3 regions of the Neisseria musculi genome follow, and region 1 is predicted to be linked to each of the others. Evidence: predicted binding sites of a transcription regulator. Region 1 holds the regulator's gene; each other region holds the start of a gene.

Region 1 (4,263 bases):
CATTGGCAAGCAAAACAACATTTATACGCCAATCCCGTTGCACATAAACAACAATCAGCACCACTCTGCACTCATGACTGTTCAATATCAATAAAAGATTGTTTATTAAAAAACAAAAACTTTAAGCCCTTCAGTGGGGCAACCGGGCAGATTTTGCCAAAATGTGCTAAATTGGCAGCCCTTTGTCGTACAGAATCCACAAGCTCCGCCGCTTGGTTTTTCTTGGCTTTTTTAAGATGAAATTACAGCAATTACGCTACGCACTCGAAGTTTACCGCCACAATCTGAATGTGTCTGAAGCTGCCGAGGCTCTGTTTACATCGCAACCCGGCATTTCCAAGCAAATCAGACTGCTGGAAGAAGAATTGGGAATACAGATTTTTATCCGCAGCGGTAAGCGCGTAGTTTCGGTTTCCCAGCCCGGCAAAGTGGTTTTGGAACTGTCCGAGCGGATTTTGCACGATGTGCAGAATATTAAAAATATCGGCAGTGAGTTTACCGGACACGACAGCGGCCCGCTGACCATCGCCACCACCCACACGCAGGCACGCTATGCGTTGCCTGCCATTGTGGCTGAATTTGTGCAGCGTTACCCCAAAGTGCGCCTGACCATCAAGCAGGGCAGCCCTGATACACTTGCCCAAATGGTGCTAAGCGGCAACGCCGACTTTGCCATTGCCACCGAAACATCGGAGGAAAGCGGCGAATTGAGAAAACTGTCCTGCGAAACATGGACATATGCGGCAATCGTACCGGACGGCCACCCGCTCTTGGACTGCCGCCATCCGCTGACAATTGAAGATTTGGCAGCTTTTCCGCTGGTAACTTATGAATTTGCCCTTAACCACAACAACAATATCGCCCGTGCATTCCAAAAGGCCCGGCTGGATTTGCCCGCTGTGGCTTTATCTTCGGCCGATACAGATGTGTTGAAAACCTATGTACGGCTGGGCTTGGGCGTAGGCTTAATGGCAAAAATGGCTTATGACGGTAAAACAGACGGGGATTTGCACCTAATCGATGCATCGCACTTGTTCGAGCCTTCCCACACCTACATCGCGCTGCGGCCTGATACTTATCTGCGCGGCTATACCTATGAATTCATTAATTTGTTCTCCCCCAAACTAACCCGTATGCAGATAGATAAAATATTATACGCGCCGATTGAAGAAGATTTTTCCATCTGAATCTTGATTGAACATATTGACTTGATTGAACATATTGAAAGGCAAAGGCCGTCTGAAACAGCATTTTTCAGACGGCCTGCTTTCTGTTAATGGTTGATTTCAAATGCCTATACGGCATGCTCGCAACCGGAAACCATTTTCTTCAGCACTTGCGGCTGTAAGATTTTAATGTGTTTGTGTTCGACCAAAATCAGCCCTTCGTGATGAAATTTCGACAGGGTGCGGCTGACGGTTTCCAGCTTCAGCCCCAAATAACTGCCGATTTCTTCGCGCGACATCCGCAAAATGAAGTCATTGGCAGCAAAACCGCGGGCATACAGACGACCGGAGAGATTGAGCAAAAAAGCCGCCAACCGCTCTTCGGCGCGCATATTTCCCAACAGCAGCATCACCCCCTGGTCACGCACGATTTCCCGGCTCATCAAGCGGAAAAAATGGTTTTGAAGGCTGGGAATATTCTGCCCCAATTCTTCCATATGCAGAAACGGAAGCTCGCACACCTCGCTGTCTTCCAACGCCACGGCATCGCAACTGTGGGTCTGCGTACAGATGCCGTCCATGCCGATCAGCTCGCCCGACATAAAAAAACCGGTTACCTGGTCGCGCCCGTCCTGACTGGCGATAGTGGTTTTGAAAAAGCCTGTACGAATGGCAAACAAAGAAGCAAAAGGCTCGCCTGCGCGAAAGAGATATTCGCCTTTTTTCAAACGGCGGCTTTGGCGGATAACGGTATCCAACTGGGCAAATTCGGTCGGCATCAACCCAACAGGCAGGCACAGTTCGCGCAAGGAACATGTTGAACACAGCGTTTTCATCTGATGCTGGGCAGTGTGTGCAGGCATGGCAGGCACCTTTTCTTCTAAGCAACTTCCATTTATCATTTATATAGTAGAGCCGCGACTTAAGGACTATTGACTCCGGTCAAGGCTTGTTTATGATAGTGCGGATATTCTATCAAACTACCTTTGATTTGCCTATCTACCCCCGAATCAAGAAAACCATTTAATGAAAATTATAAATATACATAACCACACCGAAACCGAATTCGACCGCAGGCTGATTGCCTCGCTGCCTTCCAGCGGCCCCCGCTACACTTCCTATCCAACTGCCGACCGCTTTCACGGCAGCTTTAGCGAAACCGATTATATAAAATCGCTTGAGGCGCGAAACGCAGGGGCCTTAAACAAGCCCTTGTCGCTTTATATCCACATTCCTTTCTGCAACACCATCTGCTATTACTGCGGCTGCAACAAAATCATCACGAAAGACAAATCCCGCGCCGATGCCTATATCGAATATCTCGAAAAAGAGATGGCGCTGCTCGCCCCGCATCTGAACGGCCGCCACCAGCTGGCCCAACTGCACTTCGGCGGAGGCACGCCCACGTTTTTGAGCGACGGCCAGTTGGAGCGCGTTTTTGCGATGATACGGCGTTATTTCGACTTGGTTCCCGGCGGGGAATATTCGATAGAAATCGACCCGCGCAAAGTCAGCCGTGAAACCGTACTGCATTTGGGCCGCTTGGGCTTCAACCGCATGAGTGTGGGCATTCAGGATTTCGACCCTAAAGTGCAACAAGCGGTCAACCGCGTGCAAACCGTTGAAGAAACACGCGAAGTGGTCGATGCTGCACGCGAAGCGGGCTTCAAATCAGTAAGCGTGGATTTGATTTACGGCCTGCCGCACCAGTCTATCGAAAGCATCAAGCCCACTCTCGAAACCGTGCTTTCGCTCGACCCCGACCGCCTGGCGCTCTACCACTATGCCCATCTGCCGCATATTTTCAAGCCGCAGCGCCGCATCGACACCGAAGCCGTGCCCGGCAGCGAAGAAAAACTCGATATTCTGCAATACGCCGTACAAACACTCACCGCACGCGGTTATGTGTTTATCGGCATGGATCATTTCGCCAAGCCCGGCGACGAGCTTTCACGCGCCTTGAAAGAAGGCCGTCTGCAACGCAATTTCCAGGGTTATTCCACTTATGCCGACTGCGATCTGATTGCCCTGGGTGTATCCTCTATCGGCAAAACCGCCAACACTTATGTGCAGAACGAGCGCGATATCGATGCTTACTATGCCGCCATCGATGCCGGCCGCCTGCCCGTGATGCGCGGCTACCGCCTCAACCAGGACGACTTATTGCGGCGCAACATCATTCAAGATCTGATGTGCCGTTTCACCTTAGATTTCCGAGTGTATGAACATATGTTCGGCATCTCGTTTGCCCATTATTTCCAAACCGAGCTGGCAGATTTGCGGCAGTTGGCCGAACTCGGCCTGCTGGCAGTCAAACCGCACGGCCTGCAGATTACGCCCAAAGGACGGTTCTTAATCCGCAACATTGCCATGGTGTTCGACTACCACTTGCGCCATAAAGAAACCACGGCGCAATATTCCAAAACGGTTTAGCAGCGTGTCGCAGGCAAAGTTGAACCGAGGTGGGTTTGCCAATAAAGCCGGGGCCGTCTGAAACCCGTGTTTGCCCGCTCCCTGTGTCCACTGCCGCATCGCGTGGCGCGGATATTGCCTGCACCTTGCCCAATAAGGTTTCAATGTGCGGTGCCGGCGCTGCATATTGTGCGGATACCGTTTTCCGGTTCTGCGCAATATCTCCCCCAATCCGATACAGACCGCTGTTTTTTTCAGACGGCCTAAGTTACAAGCCAATCCAATAAAATCAAGCACAACGCGATAAGCTGCAGGCTGCGCCGCAAAGCAAACCAACGCTGCCGTTATTTAAGCCGGCCGGCTTATTTTTGCAAAATTCCGGCCTTTCATAGCCCGCAAGCAGCACAAACTGCCGCTCCTGCCACCATGCCGTCATGGTGAACCCGCCCCCGTTTCCATTACGGTATTGCTGCACCCCGCGCCGGAAATGACAGGCACGACAAACCTTATCCCTGCAACGGCTCACTATCCCGTGCCGTTAATTATTTGCTACACTTAAACCGTTTCACTCTCCATCTGCCGCCCCATGCTGACCTACACCCCGCCCGAATCCCAACCTCCCGCCCCAACAGGTGAAAAACCCTGGCTGTTGCTGCTGCTGGCTTTTGCATGGCTGTGGCCGGGC
Region 2 (4,263 bases), 720 kb from region 1:
GGAGAGTTGGTGCAGCATTTGCATCCGTTGCATAAAAATACCACCGGCTATGATTTGCGGCATTTGTTTATCGGCAGCGAGGGCACATTGGGTGTGGTAACGGGGGCGGTGCTGAAACTGTTTGCGTTGCCGAAAACCGTTGAAACCGTGTGGGTAGGCGTGGATTCGATAGAGCAAGCGGTGGCGTTGCTCACGTTGGTGCAGGGTGTTTTTGCCGAACGGTTGTGCAGTTTCGAACTGGCCGGCCGTTTTGCCTTGGCGTTGTCGTCCGATTTCAGCCGTATCGGCAAGCCGGTAGACGCATCGTGGCATATTTTGCTGGAGTTGGCCGATTCGATGGAAAGCGGCAGTTTGGGCGAAGAGCTGGCAGAGCTTTTGTTGGCACACGGTTTTGGCAATGCTGTAGCGGCGCAGTCCGAAACCGAGCGCCGGGTCTTGTGGACGCTTCGGGAAAATATTTCGGCAGCGCAGCGCAATTTGGGTGCGAGCATCAAACACGACATCGCCGTGCCGATTGCGCGGGCGGCAGAGTTTGTGGCCGGTTGTGAAAGTGCGCTTCAGACGGCTTTCCCGGGCATCAAGATTGTGGTATTCGGCCATTTGGGCGACGGCAGCCTGCATTACAATACCTTCCTGCCCGGCGTGTCGGACAACGGTGTGTATGAATATGAAGACGCGGTGAATACTGTGGTGTATGAAAACGTGCTGGCCTGCGGCGGCACGGTGGCGGCGGAGCACGGTATCGGTATGGTGAAAAAACAATGGCTGCCGAGCGTGCGCAGCGCGGCGGAAATCGCGCTGATGCGGGCGGTGAAAGCGGAGCTTGATCCGCACAATATTATGAATCCGGGGAAACTGTTGCCGTAATTTTGTTTCAGACGGCCTGATACTTTTGCAAGATTCATTTGGGCCGTCTGAAAGATTCCGCTACCGCCATTCCCGCGCTGGCAGGACGCCGGCCTTAAAACCATCAATTACTTTATTTCAATAACTGACAAACAACGACCGGATTCCCGCCTGCGCGGGAATGACGGGACTTAAGCGTTTCAGACGGCATTTTAAGGGTATTTTTGCAAAAGCCCCGGCCTGGACGGCAGAGGCTTTTGCTGTTAGATAGTTTTAACAAGGGGTTTTTGGCGTGGGGGAAGGCTGTCGGCACATCGATATAGAGTGCGGCTAAGCCGTGCAGACGAGGCTGTATGTTGTCGTGTTGCAGAATCCGCTGCCGCCCTGGGGGCTGTTTTGATACGGGTCGGGGTTGTTAGAGAATTGTAATAAAGTGTGGGTATGATCCTAGGCGGCAGGCAGATTGGCACCCGCCGTTTTATCGGAATAGGGCGTCCCTTCGTTTTCGGCAGCAGGAAGCAAGCCGCAGACAGGGTAAGACAACATGGGGTCGGCTCCGTTGCCGCTTCAGCAGCCTTGCCAAACCGTTCTCTTTGCTTTTTTGGCTGAGACTCAGCAATACCGCAACAGAAATCAAGCGGGCTCACTATAATGGTATGGCGGTGAAAGATTCAGTTGTCTTGGCCGGCCATGCAACAGGCCGTCTGAAAAAGTGTTCAGACGGCCTGTTTTCGGCAAAATCAAATAATTTTACGCCTGTTTGAAAGAAGATAATAGTGCTCTGGAAGAGGCCGGGTTTGACTACATTTTATTACCTGATTTATATCAAAAAGTAATTTTATTTCAACTAAATCGTAACGCGGCTGCTGCAAATAAGTGCTATGCTTCAACTGCTCAGATACCGTATTCTTTTTCTTATCGTTTGAAAAATAAGGAGTTTTAAAATGGCTTCCACCGCACAGGAACGCCCCGCTGCTTGGGCCGGTTTTAAAGCCGGCGAGTGGGAAAACAGTATTAATGTACGTGATTTTATTCAAAAAAACTACACGCCTTATGAAGGTAATGCCGATTTTTTAGCACCTGCCACCGAAGCCACCACCAAATTGTGGGCAGAAGTGATGGAGGGTATCAAGGTGGAAAACCGTACCCATGAGCCTTACAAAATCGATGCCCAAGTGGTTTCCGGCATCACCAGCCACCAGCCGGGCTATATTGATAAAGCGTTGGAAACCGTGGTGGGTTTGCAAACCGATGAGCCGTTAAAGCGCTCTATCATGCCTTTCGGCGGTTTGAAAATGGTGCAGGATTCCTGCAATATTTACCGCGTGGAGCTTAATCCTGCGGTAACCGAAGTTTTCACCAAATACCGCAAAACACACAATCAGGGTGTGTTTGACGTTTATACCCCCGATATCCGCCGCTGCCGCAAATCAGGCGTGCTGACCGGCCTGCCCGATGCTTACGGCCGGGGCCGCATCATCGGCGATTACCGCCGCGTGGCATTGTATGGCATCGACCGCTTGATGACCGACAAAGTAGCGCAGTTCGATTCGCTGCAACCCGATTTGGAAGCCGGTAAAAATTTGGAAGAAGTTATCCGCCGCCGCGAAGAAATCAATGACCAATATAAAGCCTTGGGTCAAATGAAAGAAATGGCCGCCGGCTACGGCTTCGATATTTCCGGCCCCGCTAAAAACGCCCGTGAGGCCGTGCAGTGGACGTATTTTGCCTACCTGGCTGCGGTGAAATCGCAAAACGGCGCCGCCATGTCGTTTGGCCGTGTGGCAACTTTTTTGGATATCTTCATCGAACGCGACTTGCAAAACGGCACATTAACCGAAGTCGAAGCGCAGGAATTGATCGATCATTTGGTGATGAAACTGCGCATGGTGCGCTTTTTGCGCACGCCCGAATACGACCAATTGTTTTCCGGCGACCCGATTTGGGCCACCGAATCCATCGGCGGTATGGGCTTGGACGGCCGCACGCTGGTAACCAAAAACAGCTTCCGTTTCCTGCACACCCTGTATAACATGGGCCCCTCGCCCGAGCCGAACATTACTGTGTTGTGGTCGGAACAGCTGCCCGAGGGCTTCAAGCATTTCTGCGCCAAAGTATCCATCGACACTTCGTCTATCCAATACGAAAACGATGATTTGATGCGCCCCGATTTCAACAGCGATGATTATGCGATTGCCTGCTGCGTGAGCCCGATGGTGGTCGGCAAGCATATGCAGTTTTTCGGTGCACGCGCCAATTTGGCCAAAACCCTGTTATACGCAATCAACGGCGGTGTGGACGAAAAATCTAAAGAGCAGGTCGGCCCCAAAACAGAGCCGATTCTAGATGAAGTGCTGGATTTCGACACTGTGATGACGAGAATGGACAGCTTTATGGATTGGCTGGCCACGCAATATGTTACCGCGCTGAACATCATCCACTACATGCACGACAAATACTCGTATGAAGCCGCGCTGATGGCACTGCACGACCGCGATATCAAACGCACCATGGCCTGCGGTATTGCCGGTTTGTCGGTAGCTGCCGACTCGCTTTCCGCCATTAAATACGCCAAAGTCAAACCCGTGCGCGATGAAAACAACATTGCTGTCGATTTTGAAATCGAAGGCGAATACCCGCAGTTCGGCAACAACGATGACCGTGTCGATGACATTGCCTGCGATTTGGTGGAACGCTTCATGCGCAAAGTGGCCACCCACCCGATGTACCGCAACGCGATTCCGACCCAATCCGTGCTCACCATCACTTCCAATGTGGTTTACGGCAAAAAAACCGGCAACACGCCCGACGGCCGCCGCGCAGGTGCACCTTTCGGTCCTGGCGCCAATCCCATGCACGGCCGCGATGTGAACGGCGCGGTGGCTTCGCTCAGCTCGGTAGCCAAACTGCCGTTCGAGTTCGCCAAAGACGGTATTTCCTATACCTTCTCGATTGTGCCGGGCGCATTGGGTAAAGACGAGCAATCCCGCGAACGCAACCTTGCAGGCCTGATGGACGGTTATTTCCACCACGAAGCAGGAGAGGTAGAAGGCGGCCAACACCTGAACGTGAACGTACTCAACCGCGAAACCCTGCTGGATGCGATGGAGCATCCGGAAAAATACCCGCAGCTCACCATCCGCGTATCAGGCTACGCCGTGCGCTTCAACTCGCTGACCCGCGAGCAGCAGCAAGACGTGATTACCCGCACTTTCACCGCCAATATGTAGTTCTTTGCGGGCTTGTGAACGCCATGCCGGGTGATTTTACCCGGCATTTTTTCAGACGGCCTTAATTTTCAGCAAAGGCCGTCTGAAAGCATTAATCAAAGCAGAACAGATGTTTATAAAACATGGCGGCGGGCGGCAGATTGCCGTTATGCCCAAACCGGTGCAAACTGCATTTTTGCGTACACAC
Region 3 (4,263 bases), 1.0 Mb from region 1:
GAAAACATCCGACTCTGCCACGCGCTGCAGGGCGGCTTCTTCCACTTGGATTCTGTCCCATGCGCAGGGATAAACGATTTCGTAAGATGCACTGCCGCAGGCATCAAGATGCACTTTCACCAAGCTGGTGGCTTGGTCTTTGCACACTTGCAGCAAATCGGTATTCACGTTTTTGCTTTCAATCTGGCGCAAAAGCTCTTCGCCGTCTGCATCATCGCCCCGGCTGCTGATCATGGCAGTGTCGGCACCGAGCGAGCACAGGCGGACCAAGACATTAAGCGGCGCGCCGCCGAGTACTTTCCCGCTGGGAAAGTCGTCCCACAATACTTCGCCGAAACTGGTTACTTTCATCATGAATCTTCCTTGATTAACGATTTAGACAATTCCTCCAGCGGCACGCCTTTTGTTTCGGGCATCAGAAAGATAACGAACAAAAGCTGCAATACCATCATGCCGGTGAAAATCATAAATACGGCGCCGGCACCGATGGTGCCGAATAAAAACGGAATCATGGCCGGAATGGCTGCCGCCAGCACCCAGTGGGTAGAGCTGCCGAGCGACTGGCCTTGCGCGCGCAGGTGGTTGGGAAAGATTTCCGAAATAAACACCCAAATCACGGCACCTTGGCCGACAGCATGGGCGGCAATAAACAGGAAAAACAACAAAGGAACAATCTGCCCGCTCCAATTTTGCGAAAATGCCAAAGAAATCAACCCGAGCGAAATAATATAGCCGAAAGAGCAGATATACATTAAAGTGCGGCGGCCGAGTTTGTCGATCAACACCAAGCCGGTCAAGGTGAATACCAAATTAACCAAGCCTACGCCCACGCTGTTGAGCAGGGCGGCATTTTTCCCCAAACCCGCAATTTCAAAGATGCGCGGCGCGTAATACAGAAAAGCGTTAATGCCTGAAAATTGGTTGAAAAAGGCAATCAGAAAAGCCAGCAGAACGATAAAGCGGTATTTAGGCTGCCAAATGCTTTCGCTGCCGTGTGCGGCATCTTCCCTGCCCGCTTCGATCACACTGTCGATATCACGCCCGGGGTCGATTTTTTGCAGCACTTCGCGGGCTTCGCTGAAGCGGCCCTTCATCATCAGCCAGCGCGGCGACATCGGAACGGTACAGACCATTAAGGTGTAAATCAGAGCCGGCAGGGCTTCGATGCCGACCATCCAGCGCCATGCCGTGTCGCCCAACCCCATCTTGGCAAAGGCATAGTTGGATAAAAATGCCGCTAAAATGCCGAATACAATGTTGAATTGATACATGGCCACCAAGCGGCCGCGTTTGTCGGCAGGAGCAATTTCAGACACATAGGCGGGGGCGGCGATGGTGGAGGCACCGACACCCAAACCGCCGATAAAGCGGAAGAAGGCAAATGACCACGGGTCGGAAACCAATGCCGAGCCGATTGCGGATACGGTGTAGAGTATGCCGATAATAATCAAGGTTTTTTTCCGGCCCAGCGCATTGCTGGGCCAGCCGCCGAACAGAGCCCCGATTACCGTGCCCCACAGGGCGGAGGCCATCACCACATTGCCGTGAAAGAGGGAAGCACTGCCGAACAAGGTGTAATGCCCCCACATTTCGGAAAGGGATTTTTCGGCACCCGAAATCACAACGGTGTCGAAACCGAACAGAAAACCTGCCAGCGCCACCGTAACCGACCAAAAAAGAAGTTTGGATTGGCTCATAAAGCGTCCTTTTCTTTTGAAAATTAAAAGAATTGCCTCTGACAAAAGCTGCCTGAAGGAGCCGGCAGCCAATGAAAGCGTTTCCGAGCCGGATAAGGGGCGGCAACGCCTTGTTAAACTTCTGTTTTTCCGGTAAGTGGTTCGGCACAGGCCTGTGTGTAATATTATTATGCTTGATGTAATAAAACACAAAAAACACTGTGGCTATTATGTTTTAAAATTCTGTGGCGGACAAGCGTGCAAAGAGAACTTGTGCTTGAAGTTTGATTCACGGCAAAGCTCTGCAAAAAACCGTCATAACACAATAAGGCTGCGCATTAAGGCTTTGTTTTGCAATATGGTGCAAACATTTGCCGCGCCAAAGCATGGCGGCAGGCTAAATGTAATTAACTTACAAAATGGGTGAGCTATATCAATGAGGCCGTCTGAAACATTGCTATAATAACGTTGTTTAATTACTCGTTTCAGGTAGCAATATGAGCGATTTGTATCCGGAGCAGATTCTGCAGGCAACGGTTGAAAAAGGCGTAGCGAAGGCAAAAGGGCGTGCTTTCACTTTAAGCATTTTGGGCTTTTTGGGCGGCATGTATATTTCGCTGGGCTATCTGGCCTATATCCGCGTGGTGGGCGGGATGCCGCACGATTGGGGCAGTTTGGCAGTGTTTGTCGGCGCGGCGGTGTTCCCCATCGGGCTGGTGTGCATTCTGATAGGCGGCGGTGAACTGATCACCGGCAATATGATGGTGGTGCCGGTGGCGTGGCTGGCGAAGCGGATTTCTCTGGCGCAATGGGGGCGGAACTGGCTGATTGTTACGCTGGCCAACCTTGCGGGCGCTTTTTTTGTCGCATGGTTTTTCGGCCATTATGTCGGTTTGACCGAAGGCGGAGTGTTGGAAAAAACCATTTCGGCGGCCGAGAGCAAAGTGGCTGCAGATTTCGGCCGCGCGCTGGTGTCAGGCATAGGCTGCAACTGGATGGTGTGTATGGGCGTTTGGCTTTGCTACGGTGCGCACAGCTTTTCAGGCAAGATTCTGGGCATTTGGTTTCCGGTGATGATTTTTGTGTTAGTGGGCTTTCAGCACGTGGTGGCCAATATGTTTGTGATTCCCGCCGCGATTTGGGCGGGTGCCGATATTTCATGGGTGCAGTTCGGCTGGAACATGGTGTCGGTGTATTTGGGCAATGCTATCGGCGGTGCGGTGTTTGTGGGGGCGGTGTATTTCTACGCCTACCGCAGCAAGCTCGGTTTGAAGGCTTGAGCCCGTTTTAGAGGCCGTCTGAAACTTTCAGACGGCCTGCGGCCTTTGTAAACACACCAAATGCGGATGCAGTTCAAGGCGCAGCAGCGCAGGCATATCAGATAGACAGGCAAAGATAGGCAAACGGGCGGGCAGCACACAACGCAGAAATACGCCGCAAATGGTGTTTTTACCAAAGTTCCAGCCTTGTTTTGTGTACAATAACGGCTTTACCGTTTAACCGTTTTCAGGCCGTCTGAAAACAAAAAAAGGATTGATTGATATGAATATCCGCATCGGACAGGGGTATGATGTCCACCAACTGACCGAAGGCCGCAAGCTGATTCTCGGCGGCGTGGCCATTCCGTTTGAAAAAGGGCTGCTCGGCCATTCGGATGCCGATGCGCTGCTGCACGCCGTTACCGATGCGCTGTTGGGCGCGGCGGGTTTGGGCGATATAGGCAGCCATTTTCCCGATACCGCCGCCGAGTTTGAAAATGCCGACAGCCGCGTGCTGCTGCGCGCAGCCTATCAAAGCGTGCAGGCGGCAGGCTGGCGGGTGGTGAATGTGGACAGCACCATTATCGCCCAGCAACCCAAGCTCGCCCCGCATATTCCTGCCATGCGCGCCAATCTCGCCGCCGATTTGGGTTTGGACGAAACAGCAGTAAATATCAAAGGCAAAACCAACGAAAAACTGGGCTATCTGGGCAGGCAGGAAGGCATAGCAGCGCAGGCCGCCGTGTTGTTGCAGGCCGTCTGAAAAAGCGGATACTGCGCGGTTGGGTAAAAACTGTTACCATGTTTGCAGACAGCAAACCAAAATCAAAACGGTATCAAGCGCAGAAGCCTCAGGGCAGCAACATCGTACGGAGCCGGTTCTGCCGCCGTTTCAGCGGCTTGCAAAGCCGTTTTCTTTGCACCGGGGCAGTGCCGTATCGTTTTTATTTTGGCTTATATAATGTTCAACCCGTTTCATTTCTGATGGAGAGAAACAGCATGGCATCACAAGACGAACTCAAACGCATGGCTGCCGAAAAAGCCGTAGAGCTTGTAAACGAAAACGAATATATCGGCATCGGCACCGGCACCACCGTTAATCTGTTTATCGAAGCGTTGGCAAAAAGCGGCAAAAAAATCAAAGGCGCCGTTTCCACCTCGAAAGGCACTTCGGAGATGCTGGCGCGTTACGAAATCCCCGAGGTGCAGATGAACGAAGTGTCGCACCTGTCGCTTTATATTGACGGCGCCGATGAGGTGAACCACTCGCTGCAAATGATTAAAGGCGGCGGCGGAGCGCATCTCAACGAAAAAATCGTGGCCAGCAT

What was found. Region 1 encodes FNR, which switches genes on or off when oxygen is low (the NO sensors DNR and NnrR bind a similar motif). Its sites were predicted from a motif close to TTGATNNNNATCAA; they were not measured.
Region 2: a site for FNR is predicted at 1,662-1,675, ahead of pflB (formate C-acetyltransferase). Genes of this name have one in related genera too.
Region 3: a site for FNR is predicted at 1,961-1,974, ahead of H7A79_RS07730 (formate/nitrite transporter family protein). Genes of this name have one in related genera too.

Annotation. Positions count from the first base shown of each region.
Region 1 is NZ_CP060414.2:2,492,168-2,496,430, reverse strand. It holds gene H7A79_RS12885 (CysB family HTH-type transcriptional regulator) at 237-1,187, shown strand; gene fnr (fumarate/nitrate reduction transcriptional regulator Fnr) at 1,295-2,029, opposite strand; gene hemN (oxygen-independent coproporphyrinogen III oxidase) at 2,193-3,599, shown strand; gene H7A79_RS12870 (ArnT family glycosyltransferase) at 4,165-4,263, shown strand, end outside.
Region 2 is NZ_CP060414.2:281,794-286,056, forward strand. It holds gene H7A79_RS01320 (FAD-binding oxidoreductase) at 1-867, shown strand, start outside; gene pflB (formate C-acetyltransferase) at 1,791-4,076, shown strand.
Region 3 is NZ_CP060414.2:1,457,950-1,462,212, forward strand. It holds gene H7A79_RS07720 (carbohydrate kinase family protein) at 1-351, opposite strand, end outside; gene H7A79_RS07725 (sugar porter family MFS transporter) at 351-1,697, opposite strand; gene H7A79_RS07730 (formate/nitrite transporter family protein) at 2,174-2,956, shown strand; partial or broken gene H7A79_RS07735 (lipoprotein signal peptidase) at 2,984-3,116, opposite strand; gene ispF (2-C-methyl-D-erythritol 2,4-cyclodiphosphate synthase) at 3,219-3,698, shown strand; gene rpiA (ribose-5-phosphate isomerase RpiA) at 3,935-4,263, shown strand, end outside.